Regions from separate parts of the Aliiroseovarius crassostreae genome, predicted to be linked through region 1. Evidence: riboswitches for the same ligand, from Rfam matches in the RefSeq annotation. Region 1 holds a riboswitch; each other region holds the start of a gene.
What was found. Region 1 has a riboswitch for cobalamin ahead of bluB (5,6-dimethylbenzimidazole synthase). Riboswitches for the same ligand answer to the same signal wherever they lie in the genome.

Region 1 (5,743 bases):
GAAAGCCGAAATTCGCCCCGGAGGACATCAGCATCAGGTTGTTCGGCCCCGGCGTGATCGAGGACACGAAGGCAAAGGCGAGGAAGGCGGTGAAGAGGTCAAGTGTCATGGAAGCATCCCGTGGGCATCCTGTTGTCCTCTCAAGTGTTGGGCAATTCAGGCGCTTTGGAATTGCAAAATTGTGCATTCTGCCGCTATCTTCACAATCAATGACGAGTTTTGACCAGATCAACCGCAAAATATTGCGCGAACTATCCCGCGACGGGCGCCTGCCCAATACCGAGCTTGCCGATCGCGTGGGCCTGTCGCCCTCTGCCTGCCTGCGCCGGGTGCAGGAGCTGGAACGGGCAGGGGTGATCAAGGGCTATCGCGCCGTGCTGGACCCGGTGGCGATGGGCCACGGCTTCGCCGCCTATGTGACCGTGGGGCTGAACACCCATACCAAGGCAGCACAGGATGCGTTTGAACGGGCCATGACCCGGTATGACGAGGTGCGCGAGTGCCACAATATCACCGGCACAGTGGAATATCTGCTCAGGGTCGAGACCGAGGATCTTGCGAGCTACAAGCTCTTCCACACCGAAAAACTGGGCACGCTGCCACAGGTGCAGCAGATCGTCACCCATGTGGTGATGGGCTCCCCCAAGGATGAGCGGGCCTAAAGCGTTTCGGACGTGCCACGCAGCCGGGTGACAACGCGCTGGGTCAGCGCCAGAAACTGCGCCTGCTCGTCTTCGGACAGGCCCGAGAGCGCCTGTTCATTGACCGCATTGGCCGCCGCATAGGCCGGGTCCCGCAGTGCCTTGGCCTGATCGGTCAGCCAGATCCGTTGCGCACGCCCGTCGCTGGGGTCTTTCATCCGTCGCAGCAACCCGTCGCGTTCCATCCGGTTCAATGTGTTGGCCACGGTGGCCTGTTCCAGATCCAGCTTCTGCACCAGCTCTTTCTGGCTTTGGCCGTCCTGTGCCCACAGTTCCAGAAGGATCGGAAACTGGCCCACGCTCAGCCCCAGATCGCGGATCCTGTGTTGCAGCGCCTTGGCAAACAGGCGCGCCAGATGATTGGCCAGATACCCGGCAGAGATGTCTTTTTGAAAACGCATAGGGGGGTTTTAGCTTTACATAGCCTGCTATGCAATATTATATAGCAAGCTATGTAAAAGAATCGCGCCACAAGAAAAGGGATCTTACATGACACCGAAACTGCACGCCGCCGCAGGCACCATTGCCTTCCTCTCCATCCTGACCTTCTGGTCCTCAACCCTGATCACCGAGCTGTTTGCCGGCCATGAGACCATCACCATGGTCAAGCGGCTGGTGCTTTATGGGCTGGTTGTGCTGATCCCCGCGGTGGCCACCGTGGGGGCCACCGGCATGGCCCTGGGCAAGACACGCAAGGGGCCGATTATTGCAGCGAAAAAGAAACGGATGCCGGTCATTGCGCTGGCCGGGCTGGGGGTGCTGTTGCCCGCCGCCTTCTTCCTTGATCACAAGGCACAATCAGATGAGTTTGACCTGGTGTTCTATGTGGTGCAGGGGATCGAACTGCTGGCCGGCGGGGTCAACCTGACCCTGATGGGGCTGAATATTCGCGATGGGTTGCGGATGACCGCAAAGCGCCGTCAGGCCCGCGCGCGCAAAGCATAGTCCAGAGGCAAATCTTCGGGCGGGCCATGCCCCCCTTGCCCCCCGGCCACCGCATGGGGTAATGAACGCGTCAACTGATACGGACATGCATGAATTACGGAGGTCGCCATGGCTGGCCACTCAAAATGGGCAAACATCCAACACCGCAAAGGTCGCCAGGACGCCGCCCGCTCGAAACTCTTTTCCAAGCTTGCCAAGGAAATCACCGTGGCCGCCAAGATGGGCGACCCGGACCCGGACAAGAACCCGCGCCTGCGCATGGCGGTGAAAGAAGCCAAGTCGCAATCGGTGCCGAAGGATGTGATCGACCGCGCGATCAAGAAGGCGATCGGTGGCGAGGCCGAGAATTACGACGAAATCCGCTATGAAGGCTATGGGCCCAACGGTGTGGCGGTGATTGTCGAGGCGATGACCGACAACAAGAACCGCACCGCGTCGACCGTGCGCTCGACCTTTTCGAAAAACGGCGGCAATCTGGGCGAAACCGGCTCTGTCGGTTTCATGTTCGACCGCAAGGGCGAAGTGATCTATCCCGCCTCGGTGGGGGATGCCGACACCGTGATGGAAGCGGCGATTGAAGCCGGGGCCGAGGATTGCGAAAGCGATGAGGAAAACCACCGCATCACCTGCGCCGATACCGACCTGAACGAAGTGGCCACCGCGCTGGAAGCCGCGCTGGGCGAGACGGAATCGACCAAGCTGATCTGGCAGCCGAACATCACCACCGAGCTGGATCTGGAGAGCATGCAGAAGCTGATGAAGCTGGTGGACGCGCTTGAAGATGATGATGACGTGCAGCGTGTCACCACCAATTTCGAAGCCTCGGATGAGGTGCTGGCGCAGCTCTAAGCCGCCTCGGATCAAAGATGAAAACCCCGGCCATTGGTCGGGGTTTTTTGTTGGGTAGCAGGGCAGATCCGAACCAACAAAGTGTTTGGGGAAACCAGAAGCACAAAGAGGCTCCTAGCGCCCGAAATACGGATATCCCTTCCGGCGGTGCGCAGTTGATCTGAGGCATGAAGTGGCGCCAAAAAACAGCCACTTCAACAGGTTGCGTGCATTCCGGGCAAAGCCGAAGCGTCAGGTTTCTGGTGCAGCGTCACAGGTGGCCTGTGCGAAATCGCCTGAATACCCGCCGTCTTCAAGCCTGTGCTGGGTCTGCCTGATCTGCTCCAGAAGCGCGACCGCGTCGGGGTCTTCCGACCCTTGCCCGAAACGCTCGAAATTCACCAGCTCCTCCAGCGGCAGACGCGGACGCCAGCCCGCGGATTGCAGCTCGGGCCGGTCAAAGAAATGTGACACATAGCCAAGGCACAGATAGGCCACGGGGACCACGCGGTCGGGAATATGGAGCACCTCTCGCAGGCGGGTGTGGTCCAGAATACTGACCCAGCCAAGCCCCAGCCCTTCGGCGCGTGCGGCCAGCCACAGGTTCTGCACCGCGCAGACGCTGCTATAGACATCCATGACCGGTTCATGGGTGCGCCCGATCACCACGGGCCCCGCGCGATCCTTGTCGCAGGTGATGCAGATATTGACGGGGCTTTCCAGGATCCCTTCCAGTTTCAGCCGGCGATAGGTGTCGCGGTTGGCGCCTTCGAACATCTCTGCCGCTTCCCCATGGGCGGTTTCGAACAGATCATGGACCTTGCGCTTGGTGTCGTCCTCTCGGATCACGACAAAATTCCAGGGCTGCATGAACCCCACCGAGGGCGCGTAATGCGCGGCCATCAGCACGCGGGTCAGCACGTCATCCGGGATCGGGTCGGGCCGGAACTGTCCGCGCACATCGCGCCGGGTAAAGATGGTCTTGTAAAGCGCCTCGCGCTCTGCCGTGTCAAAACAATTGTCAAAAGATGTTTGTGGGTTGGCCATATCCATATCATTCCCCTTGATGGATGTCCTTGCCCCGTTGTCCACACGGCGCAGTATGATTTTCAGGCCGGTCTTCTGACTCAGGTTCCTCCCGACCGCGTCCTTCCCAGAGCGAGCTCCAGTGGATCGTTGCGGCCAGTCCCCTTTACAGCGTTGGGCACGTGGCAGGTTTGCACTGCCTTCCCGATTCTCCGCCTCAGTCGCCAACCCCTTGCGCGGTCGGCCGCATCAGCAGCACCTGAAAATGATGTGTGCCGGGGCCTCCCCGGCGGGTCAGTTGTAGGAAGCCCGCGCTCCGCAGGCAATCCGTTTTTCGACCAAATGCGCCGCGAAAACGCCGCGGCGGCGGATCACTCCTCGACCAGCCCGCTTACATAAAGCGCGACGGCGTTGATCTCCAGCTCGGTCAGGTTCTTGGCCACCGAATGCATGATCGCACTGTCATTGGTGCGCGACCGATCCTCAAACGCCATCAGCTGTTCCACCACGTAATGACGGTGCTGGCCGGCCAGCCGCGGCAGGGAGGCATCGCCTGCTGCAAATTCCCCGTGGCAATCGGCGCAGGGCGGGATTTTGGTATACTCATTGCCCTCGTGATAGATGTAGTATCCGACCGCTTCCAGCGCCTGTTTCGACGAGCGCACCCGGTGTTTGAGCGGAGGCTGGGCCGCGTAATATTGCGCCAGTGCCGTGATCTGCGCATCCGACAGGTTTTCGGCCATGCCGTTCATGATGTCGCTTTCCCGCGTGCCGTCGCGGAAATTGCGCAGCTGTTTCTCGATATAGTCGCGGTTCTGCGCGGCGAGGCGCGGATACATCCGGCTCGACGCCTCTCCTTCTGCGCCATGGCAATGCGAACAGACATCATTGCGCAGCTCGGTGATATCCGTGGTGTCCTCGGCCCAGAGTGGCGATGTGGCGAGCGTGAACGCGGTAAAGAGGAAAGGCATCAGACGCATGGGGGCTCCTGTTGGCAGGTTTTGCGCGCAGGCGGCGCGGGGTGATGCAAACATAGCGGGCGGACCGGCCGGGGGCAGGTCGCAAATTGCCACACCAATGCGCAGGGCGCGGGAGGGGGCGCGGGATGGGCGGCGGCAAAGGCGGGCCGCGCGGGTTTCCCTTGCCAAGCCGGGTGCAATCCGATCATGTCACCCCATGACGCGCAGCAGCCCCACCCCCAACCCGGCGCCCAACCGACCGCCAAACCGGGCCCTGTCCGGCATCCTGTGGATGCTGGCTGCGGGGCTGATGTTTGTGGCGATGAATGCAATGGTGAAACATGTGGGGCAGAGCCTGCCCTCGACCCAGGCTGCGTTTTTGCGCTTTCTGTTCGGGCTGATCTTCGTGGCCCCCGCGCTGGGGCGCATCGCGCAGACGCGGTTTGACCGGCGCAGCTGGACCCTGTTTCTGGCGCGGGCGGTGGTGCATACGATGGCGGTGCTGTGCTGGTTTTACGCCATGACCCAGATCACCGTGGCCGAGGTGACGGCGATGAACTACCTCAACCCGATCTACGTCATGCTGGGGGCCGCCCTCTTCCTGGGGGAGAGTGTTTCGTGGCGGCGGATGAGTGCGGTGGGGGTGGCCTTCCTCGGCGTTCTGGTGATCCTGCGCCCGGGGGTACGAGAGCTTGGCCCGGGGCATCTTGCAATGATCTTTACCGCAATCGGACTGGGAGGGTCCTATCTGATTGCAAAGCGGCTGTCGTCGATCACCTCGGCAGCGGTGGTGGTGGCGATGATGTCGCTGACCGTGACCGTGGCCCTGGCGCCCTTTGCCTGGATCGTCTGGGTCACGCCCAGCGGGATACAGCTGGCCTGGCTGGTGGCGGTGGCAGGCTTTGCCACCGGTGGTCACTATGCCATGTCGCGCGCCTTTGCCGAGGCCCCTGTATCAGTTACCCAGCCGGTGGCATTCCTGCAGATCATCTGGGCGGTGATCATGGGATATGCGCTTTTTGACGAACCGGTGGATGGATGGGTGATCGCCGGTGCCGCGATGATCATGTCCGCGGTCAGCTATATCACCTGGCGCGAAGCAATGCTGAAACGGCGCAGCTCTCAGGCCGGCGTCATCCCTTCCTGATCTCGGCATTCCCCGCTCGGCCCGACCAGAAGGAGCACCTACGGTGCGCTTGATGCCTCGCCACCGGCTGCGCCGCTGGCTCGGGCAAAAGGGGCGCTGCCCCTCGCGAGGCAAGCTCGCTCACCCCGGGATATTTG
Region 2 (5,743 bases), on a different replicon from region 1:
CTTGCGCCGTGCGGCGATATAGAAGACCACGCCGAACAGGCCGAAAATATAGCCGATCCCGCCAAGGATGGACTGGAAATTCGCCTCATTCTTCAGCGCGGTGATTTCCTTGCGCAGCGGGCGCAATTCGGTGCGCAGCATGGTCGCAAGCTCGGATTGGGCCTGATCAGACAGCCCGGCATTTGACGCCATCATCTGTCCGGGCACACCTTGCAGCACCGACGCCGCGGCGGCGGGGTTGGGGGCGGTGGGGCTTTGCCCCATCAGCTCTGCCACTTCCGCACCGGGCATGATCACCTCAGCCACATGCCCCGCCCCCAGATCGCCCCGAAACACATGGGTGATCGGCTGGGCCGGTGTGAACAGAAAGAACCCGTCCGCATCGGTTTTGGTCTCTCCGATCTTGGTGCCCGCCTCATCAAACACCTCAATCAGCAGGTCAACGGCCATGTCCCCATTGGAAAACCCGACCTCGCCCTCGATATTCGATCCGGACGGGAAGACGGCAGAAATCACGTTATGGGCATAAGCCGGCAGGACCGGCAACGCCAGAAGCGCGGTCAGAAAGAAGGCCCGGATCATGTCAGCCCTCCTTTCACATCCATGAACAATTCAGGTTTGACACGGCGGGCCAGGAAAATGGCGGCGCCGGACAACAACGCCTCGATCACCATCACCGGGATATGGGCAAAAAACACCAGCTTTGCAGCGGGCAGGAACTCATCCCCGGTCAGCGCGAGGGAAATCGCCACGGCAATGGTGGTGGCCGCGATGGCCATACCCCCGCCGATGCCCCCCCAGATCGCGCCCTGACGCGGAGAGCCCCGCGCCACAAGCGGGCGAAACGCCAGCCCGACCAGCACCGCAGGCAGCGCGATATTCACCGCATTCACCCCCAAAACGGTCAGACCGCCAAACCCAAAGAACACCGCCTGCAGCAACAGCCCGACAAACAGGGCCGGAAAGGCGGCCCAGCCCAGCACAAGCCCGGCCAGCCCGTTCAGGATCAAATGGACCGAACTGGGCCCGATCGGCACGTGGATCAGCGAGGCCACAAAAAAGCTTGCCGACAGCACACCTGCCGCAGGAATGCGTTCAAGGGTGAGATCCTTCAGGCCCATGGCAAGCCCGCCAACGGCCAGAACCGCACCGCCAATCACCACCGGGTTGGACAGGGCGCCATCTACGATATGCATTCTGCCCCCTCCCCTTTTTGACTGTGGAATGCGCGCGTCATTTCAGATCCTCCGCCCGGATCCACAACACGGCATCCTGGCTCAGTTCCTTGCCCTCATGTTCCGTCTCAGGTCCGGTTCCCAGGGCCGCGAAGCCCCAATAGCCGGATTTCGGAATGCCGAAGGTAAAGACGCCATTGGCATCCGTCAGCGCAACAATGCTCCCTCCGCCCATTGGCTGAACGGTGCTGCCGGAGGTGGCAAACCGCTCCAGATCCGGTTCGGCCGCCATATATTCGATTTCGATCTCGGCGCCGGCAACGGGTTTCCCTTCGGACAGGACCTGCCCCGAGAAGGTCGAGCCGGTGATCACGTTATAAGGTTTGTTGAGCGGCAGGATTTCGGTCGGCAGACCCACCGGCTGATCCCAATCGGTGGGCAGGGTGTTGCGATTCAGAACAACCTTGGCAATCTGCTGGATATAGATGTCTTCGCTTTGCTCATAATAGGGGGCGGGCACCGTCACCACCACGTAATCGCCCGACCGTTTGACCGGCACGCTGGCCCGATAGGCGGCAGCCTCGTTCGAGGCCCCTTTGAAGGTCGCAGGCTCCAGACGATCCATCAGGTCGGTCTTTTCGCCATTATGCACCATGAAAAATTCCTGCGGCTGGCCCATGTCCATTGCGTGCCCGTTTTCCATCGGGTGCCAGAAGATCAGCCCCATCGGCACGTCCCCCGGACGCGCGATCAGCGCATCCTTGGTATAGTTCAGCTGGAAATGCGCAGAGGCCGTGACCGGCAGCAATGCGGGAAGGGAAATGGCCAGTGCTTTGGCCAGAAGGGTCGTTTTCATATCGTCCTCATTCGACAGTGCGGACACGTCTTTCGCGCGCCCTGCAAGCAGGAATGAACAACGGGGAGTTGGCACGGTGGGTCCGGTTTTCGTTCTGGGACCGCCGGGCCAGACGCTCACCCCGGCGTCCGGTTGGAAATGGGCAAGGTCTCCCTGGCCCAGTGTCCGGCAGGTCTCCTGACTCGCGGGTCAAAGCTTGGCTGGCCTTCCCGAGGCGCCTTTCGGCGGCTTCCCAGTGGCATGTTCAGCGTCGCTCACCGCTCACAGTTGCGGGGGCAGTCACGGAATTGGCGCCTGTTGGCTACACCTCACCGTATTCCCTATTGCTACCGCGGAGCCTCTGCTCGCGCGGAACCGATCACAGGGTCTGAATGTCAGATCAAGGCCCCGGATGTCAAGATGCAGCGCCCCTTTCCACAGGTCGCAATCAGGCGACAGTCGGTCGCGAGTTTGCGCAAGGCGTTGAATTCAATCACATTTGAAAAGGTAAGAAAAACGGGCCCTAAAGCCGCCACCCAAATCCGCGGCGAATCACCACCCGCAGGGACTGTCACGTTGTCAGTCGCGCAGCATCCGCAGCGCCCCGAGGGCCACCAGAACCAGATAGGCCACACTGCACAGCAGGAGCGTCAGCCAGATATAGGTCACAAAGGCCGCCCCGAACACGCCCACAGCAACCAGCACGTATTTCACATGCTCCCGATGCACCCGCGTGGTTTTGAAAGACGGGGTCGGAATGCGACTGATCAGCAGGAACGCCACCAGCATCAGGTAAAGCACCGTGATCCCGTCCGGCAGAGGGCCCGACTGCACAAACACCCGGTCCAGATAGATCGGCACCAAGGCCAAAAGCGCCCCGGCCGGCGCGGGCACCCCAACGAAATGCGCCGAGCTGCCGCCCTGTTCGGATTTGTTGCCCACATTGAACCGCGCCAGACGGATCAGGCAGCAGATCGCAAAGGTCAGCGCCGCCAGCCATCCCAGAGAGCGCAGATCCTGCAGCCCCCAGAAATAAAGAATGAATGCGGGCGCCACGCCAAAATTCAGGAAATCGGCCAGGCTGTCCAGCTCGGCCCCCATTTCGGACTGCCCATTGACCAGCCGCGCCATCCGGCCATCCAGACCATCCAGCACCGCCGCCAGCAAGATAAACCCAACCGCCCAGCTGACATGGCCCTGAATGGCAAACCGGATCGCGGTCATACCCGCACAGACCGCCGCCACGGTCATCACATTCGGCACCAGTTGGATCAGGGCAACCTTGCGGGGCGCCTTTTGGGGGTCATCAAGCATCGGCGCTGCCGTCTGCCTCGGACGCGTCGGTCAGCTCTGCAATCAGCGTCTCACCCGCGATCATGGTCTGGCCCAGACGCACCATCGGCGCGACCCCTTCCGGCAGATAAACATCCAGACGAGAGCCGAAACGGATCAGGCCGAACCGCTCCCCAAGTCCCAGACGCTGCCCTTCGCCGGTGAAACAGACAATGCGGCGCGCCACGAGACCCGCGATTTGCACCACGGCAATGTCGCGCCCGTCGGGCATTTCGATCCGCAGGCTGTTGCGCTCATTGTCCTTGCTGGCCTTGTCGAGCGAGGCGTTGAAGAACTTGCCCGGGCGATAGGCGATCTTGACGATCTTGCCGCCCACCGGCATCCGGTTCACATGGCAGTTGAAGACCGACATGAACACGCTGACGCGGGTCAGCGGCTTGTCTTCCATCCCCAGTTCCGCCGGGGGCACCGCCGGTTCGATCAGCGACACCACCCCGTCCGCCGGGCTGATGATTACATCATCGCGCACCGGCGACATGCGTTCGGGATCGCGGAAGAAATAGTAACACCAGACGGTCAGCCCGACCCCGATCCAGCCGAGCGGCTCCCACAGCAAAAACAGCACCACGGTGATCGCGGCAAAAATGGCAACAAACCGACGCCCCTCGGGATGCATCGGTTTGACGAAGGTAGACATCATATTCACGGCAGGTTTTCCGATCAAAAAAGTTCGCCCCAAAATACGCAGCGCGATTGGGAAAGCAAGCGGCATCACCCGCCCCCGCCTTTGGACCGGCGCCTGTGATCCGGCACGGCGTTGCAAACAGCCCGAGTTTGGCCTGTTCTTTTGTCGTCATCTGCGGTTTACAGTTTGACCATGACATCACCTTCCGCCCCCTCCGCCCCCTGCCAGACGCAACCGGTCATCGCCGTGGATGGCGGCGGCACCAAATGCCGGATGGTGCTGGATTGTGGCACCACCCGGCATGACGTCGAAGGCGGGTCGGTGAATGTGAACTCCGATTTCGAGGGCGCGATGGCCGAGATCAGGCGCTGTCTGGATCTGCTGTCGCACCGCTCCGGCCAGACGGCAGACCAGCTTGCCGCCCTGCCCAGCTATCTTGGACTGGCCGGGATTATCAGCCCGGCGCAGATCCCCGCGATCCGCGCGGCCCTGCCCTTTGCCCATGCAAAGATCGAAGATGACCAGCCTGCCGCGCTCAAAGGTGTGCTGGGGGAAGAGGACGGATATCTTGCCCATTGCGGCACCGGGTCTTTCGTGGCGTCCCAGATCAGCGGAAGGATGCGCTTTATTGGCGGATGGGGCGCGGTTCTGGGCGATCCGGCCTCGGCAATGTGGGTGGGACGAACGGCGCTCAACTATAGTCTGGATGTGGTGGACGGGCTGCGCGCGCCCTCGGACCTTGCCAGTCATTTCCTTGATCAGTTTGCCGACCCGCTTGGCATCCTGCGCTTTGCCGCCGGGGCCTCGCCTGCGGATTTCGGGCAACTGGCCCGGGCCGTGACCCGATTTGCCGAAACCGGTGACGCGCTGGCGCTGGCGGTGATGGAGGCCGGGGCGGACGCAATTGCCGACCGGCTGATCCGAATGGGCTGGCAGCAGGGCCAGCCGCTCTGCCTGACCGGTGGGATCGGGCCGGAATTTGCCGCCTATCTGCCCGACCAGATGCAACAGAGCCTGATCGCGCCCAAAGCCACGCCGCTTGAGGGGGCGCTGGCGCTGGCGCATCTTTTTGCCAGGGAGGGTCAGCCATGACCGCTGCCACGCTGCGCGTCTCGGGCGGGCCGATTTTCGACGGCACCCAGCTGCGGATGGGCCATGTGGCCCTGTTTGTGGACGGGGCGCTGCAGACACTCCTGCCCGAGGACGGGACCAGGCCGGATATCGACCTTGGCGGGGACATCCTGTCGCCCGGCTATGCGGATCTGCAGGTCAATGGCGGCGGCGGGGTGATGCTGGGGGACGCCCCCGGGATCGACACTTTGCGCATCATCTCCAAAGCGCACCGCGGGCTTGGCGTGGCGCAATTCCTGCCCACGCTGATCACGGATCGGCCCGAAACCACCCGCGCCACCATTGCCGCCGTGCAACAGGCCATCCATGCACAGGTGCCCGGCATTGCCGGATTGCATCTGGAAGGCCCGCACCTGTCACTGGCCCGCAAAGGGGCCCATGACGCCGGCCTGATCCGGGCCATGACCGAGGCCGATCTGGACACGCTCATGGCCGCCGCACAGGCCCTCCCCGTGCTGAAAGTCACAATCGCCCCGGAAAACGTTACCCCCGAACAGGTGCACGCATTGGCCAAGGCCGGGGTTCTGGTCTCGCTTGGTCATACGGATGCGGATTTCGACACCTGCCTGCGTTATGTCGAAGCGGGCGTGCGCTGCGTCACCCATCTGTTCAACGCGATGAGCC
Region 3 (5,743 bases), 280 kb from region 1:
TCAAGGTCTGGACAGTCTGATTGCTTGAAGAAAAGCACCGAAGCCGATCTGCGTGATTTGCCACATGATTTGCATCATGACTGGCCCCGTCTTTCTGCTCGTTATTGCGGACAGGAGCGTGTAGGAAGGAGCCATGTCGATCTGGTCCCGCATATCTGATGCGCTGTCCGCGCTGGCCAAGGGCGAAAGCCTGTCTGACGTGTTTGCCCATTTGCGCACACCGCCTGAACGTTCAGCCGGTTTTGCCATCGCGGTGATCGCGCTGGGGGCCAAGATGGCCAAGGCGGATGGGTTGGTGACGCGTGACGAGGTGTCCGCCTTTCGAGAAGTGTTTACCATCCCGCGCGGAGAGGAAAAGCAGGCAGCCAGGGTGTTCAACCTCGCGCGCACCGATGTGGCCGGGTTTGACCTCTATGCCCAGCGGATTGCCGATATGTTCGGACCAGCCGACCCGGCGCTTTTCGACCTCATGGAAGGGTTGTTTTTCATTGCGCTGGCAGATGGGGAATACCACCCCAACGAAAATGAATTCCTGCTTCATGTGGCGCGCATTTTTGGCATCCCGGAAGAGAAGTTCTTTGCGTTGCGGGCGCGGTTCGTGCCGGACGCCGAGGCGTGCCCCTATCAGGTGCTGGGGGTGCCCAAGGACATGCCGATCCGTGAAATTCGCAAGGTCTGGCGCCAGGCCGTGCGCGACAGTCATCCCGATGTGATGGTGGCGCGGGGGGTGCCGGAAGAGGCGATCAAGCTGGCGGAAAAGCGGCTGATTGCAGTGAACCGCGCCTGGGAAGAGATCAATGCACGTCAGGGGAGCCACTGACCCATGCGTATCGCTACCTATAATGTCGAATGGTTCAACACGCTGTTTGATGATACGGGGCGCCCGATTGCGGATGCGGAACTGGCCACAAGGAGGGGCGTGACCCGGCGGGCGCAGCTCAAAGCGGCCGGGGTGGTGTTCAAATTGCTTGAAGCCGACCTGATCATGGTGGTCGAAGCCCCAGATGAAAATCGCCGCCGTTCGACCGTGAAAGCTCTGGAAAGTTTCGCGCGGATTTTTGGCCTGCGGGCACGTAAGGCTCTGATCGGGTTTGCAAATGACACCCAGCAGGAAATCGCGCTTTTATATGACCCGGACCAGTTTGAGGCAAAACATGATCCTTGGGGGGCGGCACAGGGCCAGTATGCGCCGCGCTTTGACGGTGCCTTCCATCTGGATCTGGATGTGGATGCCAATCCCGATCCGGTGGTGTTTTCCAAACCCCCGCTGGAGGTGGCGCTGACACTGCGGAAAAACGGGCAGAAACTGCGCCTGATCGGGGTGCATGTGAAGTCGAAAGCCCCGCATGGGGCCCGCAATGCGGAAGAGGCGATCCGTATCAGCATCGAAAACCGCCGCAAGCAGATGGCGCAATGTATCTGGATCCGGCAACGGGTGGACCAGCTTCTTGAAGCGGGGGAACAGGTGATTGTGCTGGGGGATTTCAACGATGGTCCGGGGCTTGATGAATATGAAAAGCTGTTTGGCCGGTCAGGGGTGGAAATTGTAATGGGCGAGGGCGAAGGCCCCTGTCTGTATGATCCACATGCGGCACGCTTTTTGGCGCGCCCTTCGGCGGCCCGCATCAGCTCTGCCCGGTTTTATATTGCGAGCCAGAAGCGATATTTGCAGGCGCTACTCGACTATATCATGATTTCCGAGGACCTGCGCGGGTTTGACCCGGTCTGGCGCATCTGGCACCCGTTTGACGACCCGCTCTGTTATCGGGCTGAGGCCCTGCGCGAGGCGCTGTTGACCGCCTCGGATCACTTTCCGGTCACGCTGGATATTGATCTTTGACGCTTGCGCACTGGAAATACCGATCTCTGCGCCCCATATTTTCCGTATGAAACAGATCCTGAAACCCACCTTGCTGGCAGGGCTTGTTGCCTTGTCCTCCCCGGGGCTGGCTGAGACGGGCCAACCCCAATCCCCCCAGCCGTCTCCGCCGTCGTCCCCCGAGGGGGATCCCAAGCTGGAAGACGGTGCGGAATTGATGTCGCGCGGCTTGCAGATGTTGCTGGACGGGCTGGCGCAGGAAATGTCCCCGATGCGTGACGGGCTGGCCGAGGGCATGGCCGAAAATTGGGCCAGGCAATTGCACGAAGGCTGGCAGGATCTGATGGCGGAAATGGGGGATCTGTCTGCCTATCACCCGCCGGAAGTGCTTCCCAATGGTGACATTATCTTGCGGCGTAAATTGCCACAGCCTCCTGTCCCGCCTGAAGCTGCGACACCGGACGGGGGAACGGATCTGTAAAGCCGCACAAAGGCCTGGCCTGAAGGTCAGAACAGGGCAGCTCCCCGGCGCATGGCCATGACGCACCCAGGGGTGCGCTGCAGGCCGCTGGGGGAAAGCGGTGTCGTGCCGCGGTTCAATGCCTCGTGATTGTTGCGAGCGAAATCGAGCAGGGCAGAGATGTCCTCACCTTCTTCCACATCGCCGAAAACATGTGTTTCGCTGCGGGTGGCATGATAGGCCACGAGGCAGGTTCGGCCACAGCCCCCCATTTCAGCATGGCCCGAGATTTCAAACCCGTCCTCGATACTGTCGCGTGCGGCGGTGATGGCCTGTTGAAGCTGAACCATCATGGCATGACCTGCGGTGCAGATCTGGCCGGTATGGGGGCAGGGGGTGCAGAGAACAAGCTGCTGCCCCTTCTGGGTCGGTGTGGTTGTTGTGGTCTGTCCCACCGTCTGCATCTGTGTCCGGTACATGACGCCCTCCGCGCGTAAGATGCGGGATGGGGCGGGGGGAAGAGGGGGCATTCTGGCCGCCTGCGATCCTCCTGCCGGGGCACCCCGCCCGGGTTGAGTTTCATTAGATGGCAGGTCTCCTGACTTGCGGGTCTTGGCGGTTCTGATCCTTCCCGGGGGGCGCCCAGTGGTTTTTCAAAACAGCTCACCGCTTACAGTTGCGGGGGCAGTTGTGGAATTGGCCGAGATCCGACCGCACCACATTCCCTTTTCACCCGAAACTTTCTGGTGGAAAGATCCGGGAACCATCTGAGAAATGGGTGACGCAGGACGCGGCCGGTGTCAAGCAAGAAGCGTATGTGGGGAGGGGCATGAACAGGGACAAGAACGGGGGCAGGGGCGCTGCCCCTCGGCCTGGCGGCCTCACCCCGAGGTATTTTCAGCAAGAAAAAGCGAAGGCTCAGCGCAGAGTTTTGACGTTTGAGGTGGCGTCAAGTGCTGCACAGAGCGCGTCAAACCGGCTCTCGGCAACCTCGCCGAAAAGATCACGGGCTTCTGCGGCAAGGTGCAAATGCAACTCGCGTTTCTTGGGATACCATTTCAGCTCCGCCTTGTCCTGTGGCCCATCCACCGCGAACATGGCGCCAAAGCGCATGGCCTTGCCCAGAACCTCGGCCCGGATCAGGTCCTTTTCGCCGAGAATTTCAAACAGGTTTTCAAATCGCGATCCCTGGCGGCTGTTTTTATAGCGGTGCAGCAGGGACAGGCCGAGAAACACCCGTTCTTCATGGGTGAGCCCCCCAAGATTGGCGCGGGTGGCGTTGTCGAAACAGACTTCGTGACGATAGTCGGGGTGGGCGCGCCAGCTCACATCATGCAGCAGGCAGGCGGCCTTGATCACCCGTTTCTGGTCCGCCCGCGCGGATTTGTAAAGCGGGGTGAGAAAGTCATAGAGGGCTTTGCCAAAGCCAGGAACGCGCGCGTCCTTTTGTTCGGCAAAGCGGCAGGCCTCGATCAGGGGGTCACGTTTGCGAATGGGCTTTGGCATCTGTTCATAAAGCATCCCTTCGCGGATCCCGTAGGAGCTGACGGCGATTTCCTTGGGGCGAAATACATGGATCAAGCGTTTTAGCACAAGCGCGGCGATCGGAACCAGTGCCATACGGGTGGCCGAGGTGGAGGTGCGTTGCCGGATCTCTTCCAGATCCACCTTTTCAATCCAGCTCAGGGTTTTTTGTAGTGATTTCAGCGGCATGCGGTATTCGTGCAAAACCGTCAAAGGGTAGTTGCGGCGTTCCATGTCAAGCCGCGCAATGGCGCGCCAGCTTCCCCCCACGAGAAACAGGCGTTTGTGATCCGTGCCCATTTCGGCGGCCAGCTCATCCACCACCCGGGCGATCTCAGCCTTCAGCCCTTTCTTTCCGCCTGGGGTGTCGGCCAGTTTCAGCGGTCCGAGAGGGGAGGTGATGCGTTTGCCAACATGGCCTCCATTGATCCTGGCCAGCTCCAGCGAACTGCCGCCAATATCGCACATCAGCCCTTTGGCCTCAGGCCAGCCAAGCAAAACGCCCTGCGCAGACAGCCGGGCCTCTTCTTCGCCGTCAATCACGTAGAGTTTGAGCCCCGTTTCACGCAGGACTTCGTCGCGGAACTCCGGCCCGTCCGTGGCCTCACGCACTGCGGCGGTGGCCACCGCGGTCAGCGGGGGCAGGTGCATGCCTTTGGCCAGAAGCTGAAACCGTTTGATTGCGGCCAGCGCCCGCGCCCGGCCCTCTGGGTTCAGGCACCCGGTCTGGGCAAGCCCGGATCCGAGGCCGCAGAGGATTTTTTCGTTGAAGAAATAGGCGGGCGAACGGGCAGCACCGTCAAAAACCACCATGCGGACCGAGTTGGACCCCACATCGACCACGCCTACGCGCGACAAGGCACGGGCGGAGGGGTCTTCAAAGATCGGGCGACCAAACGGACCCCACTCGTCGGTGGAAGCTGTTGTATTCATGTTGGAAATCCCTGCCCGTCTTCCTGTTTCCTTGCTGACTATGCCCATTTCAGCAGCCCCGGGTCAATCCAGATCCGCAGGTTCTTCGGGGCTGTGGGCCAGTTTCGGCACGTCTGATGCCCCGGCGGATCCGCGTCCCGAGAGGGACGGATTTTCCATGAAGAACCGGTGGCAGTTGAACGGGTGATCCAGCGCGGACAGGTCGGTGCGGGCAAAGCTGCCATCTGGCCCCATCACCCAGCTCTGCGCCACATCCGCCAAGTTCGCGGCCATGATCTGGCTGACGATCTGTGCCTTCACCGTCGCGTTCTTGACCTCGACCAGGGTTTCCACCCGCCGGTTCAGGTTGCGCCCCATCCAGTCGGCGGACGAGATGTAAACGCGCGCTTTTTTCGACGGCAGCCCGTGCCCATTGCCAAAGCAGACGATACGGGAATGTTCCAGAAAACGCCCGACGATGGATTTGACCCGGATGTTTTCGGACAGGCCTAAGATGCCGGGTCTGAGCCCACAGATGCCCCGCACCACCAGACTGATTTTTACCCCCGCCTGGGAGGCCTCATAAAGCGCGTCGATCACGTCGGGTTCGACCAGAGAGTTCATCTTGGCCCAGATTTCGGCCGGTTTGCCGTCTTTGGCCAGATCTGCTTCGCGCCGAATAAGCGCAATCAGCGTGGTTTTCTGGTTGAGCGGTGAAATGGCCAGGTTTTCAAGCCCCTGAGGTTCGGCATAGCCCGAGAGATAGTTGAAAACCTTGGTCGCATCACGTCCCAGCGCCGCGTCGCAGGTAAAGAAGCTGAGGTCGGTATAAATGCGGGCGGTAATCGGGTGGTAATTGCCGGTGCCATAATGGGTATAGGTCACCAGCTCATCCCCTTCGCGCCGCACCACGGTCGAGATTTTGGCGTGCGTTTTGTAGTTGATGAACCCATAGGTCACATGGGCCCCGGCGCGCTCCAGACGGCGTGATTGGCGGATATTTGCAGCTTCGTCAAAGCGGGCCTTGA

Region 2: it holds a riboswitch for cobalamin, as region 1 does, so the genes downstream of both, K3J57_RS15970 (DUF4198 domain-containing protein) here and bluB (5,6-dimethylbenzimidazole synthase) in region 1, are expected to answer to the same signal.
Region 3: it holds a riboswitch for cobalamin, as region 1 does, so the genes downstream of both, K3J57_RS03340 (DUF1636 family protein) here and bluB (5,6-dimethylbenzimidazole synthase) in region 1, are expected to answer to the same signal.

What each region holds. Positions count from the first base shown of each region.
Region 1 is NZ_CP080772.1:406,223-411,965, forward strand. It holds gene K3J57_RS02005 (LysE family translocator) at 1-109, opposite strand, end outside; gene K3J57_RS02010 (Lrp/AsnC family transcriptional regulator) at 210-662, shown strand; gene K3J57_RS02015 (MarR family winged helix-turn-helix transcriptional regulator) at 659-1,102, opposite strand; gene K3J57_RS02020 (hypothetical protein) at 1,191-1,646, shown strand; gene K3J57_RS02025 (YebC/PmpR family DNA-binding transcriptional regulator) at 1,755-2,495, shown strand; gene bluB (5,6-dimethylbenzimidazole synthase) at 2,727-3,521, opposite strand; cobalamin riboswitch at 3,570-3,771, opposite strand; gene K3J57_RS02035 (c-type cytochrome) at 3,872-4,480, opposite strand; gene K3J57_RS02040 (DMT family transporter) at 4,677-5,606, shown strand.
Region 2 is NZ_CP080773.1:198,372-204,114, reverse strand. It holds gene K3J57_RS15980 (NikL family nickel/cobalt ECF transporter subunit) at 1-582, opposite strand, end outside; gene cbiM (cobalt transporter CbiM) at 579-1,196, opposite strand; gene K3J57_RS15970 (DUF4198 domain-containing protein) at 1,234-2,031, opposite strand; cobalamin riboswitch at 2,182-2,405, opposite strand; gene pssA (CDP-diacylglycerol--serine O-phosphatidyltransferase) at 2,590-3,324, opposite strand; gene K3J57_RS15960 (phosphatidylserine decarboxylase) at 3,317-4,009, opposite strand; gene K3J57_RS15955 (glucosamine kinase nucleotide-binding domain-containing protein) at 4,181-5,080, shown strand; gene nagA (N-acetylglucosamine-6-phosphate deacetylase) at 5,077-5,743, shown strand, end outside.
Region 3 is NZ_CP080772.1:681,428-687,170, forward strand. It holds gene K3J57_RS03325 (molecular chaperone DjiA) at 134-820, shown strand; gene K3J57_RS03330 (endonuclease/exonuclease/phosphatase family protein) at 824-1,840, shown strand; gene K3J57_RS03335 (hypothetical protein) at 1,887-2,300, shown strand; gene K3J57_RS03340 (DUF1636 family protein) at 2,327-2,758, opposite strand; cobalamin riboswitch at 2,851-3,062, opposite strand; gene K3J57_RS03345 (Ppx/GppA family phosphatase) at 3,198-4,736, opposite strand; gene K3J57_RS03350 (RNA degradosome polyphosphate kinase) at 4,800-5,743, opposite strand, start outside.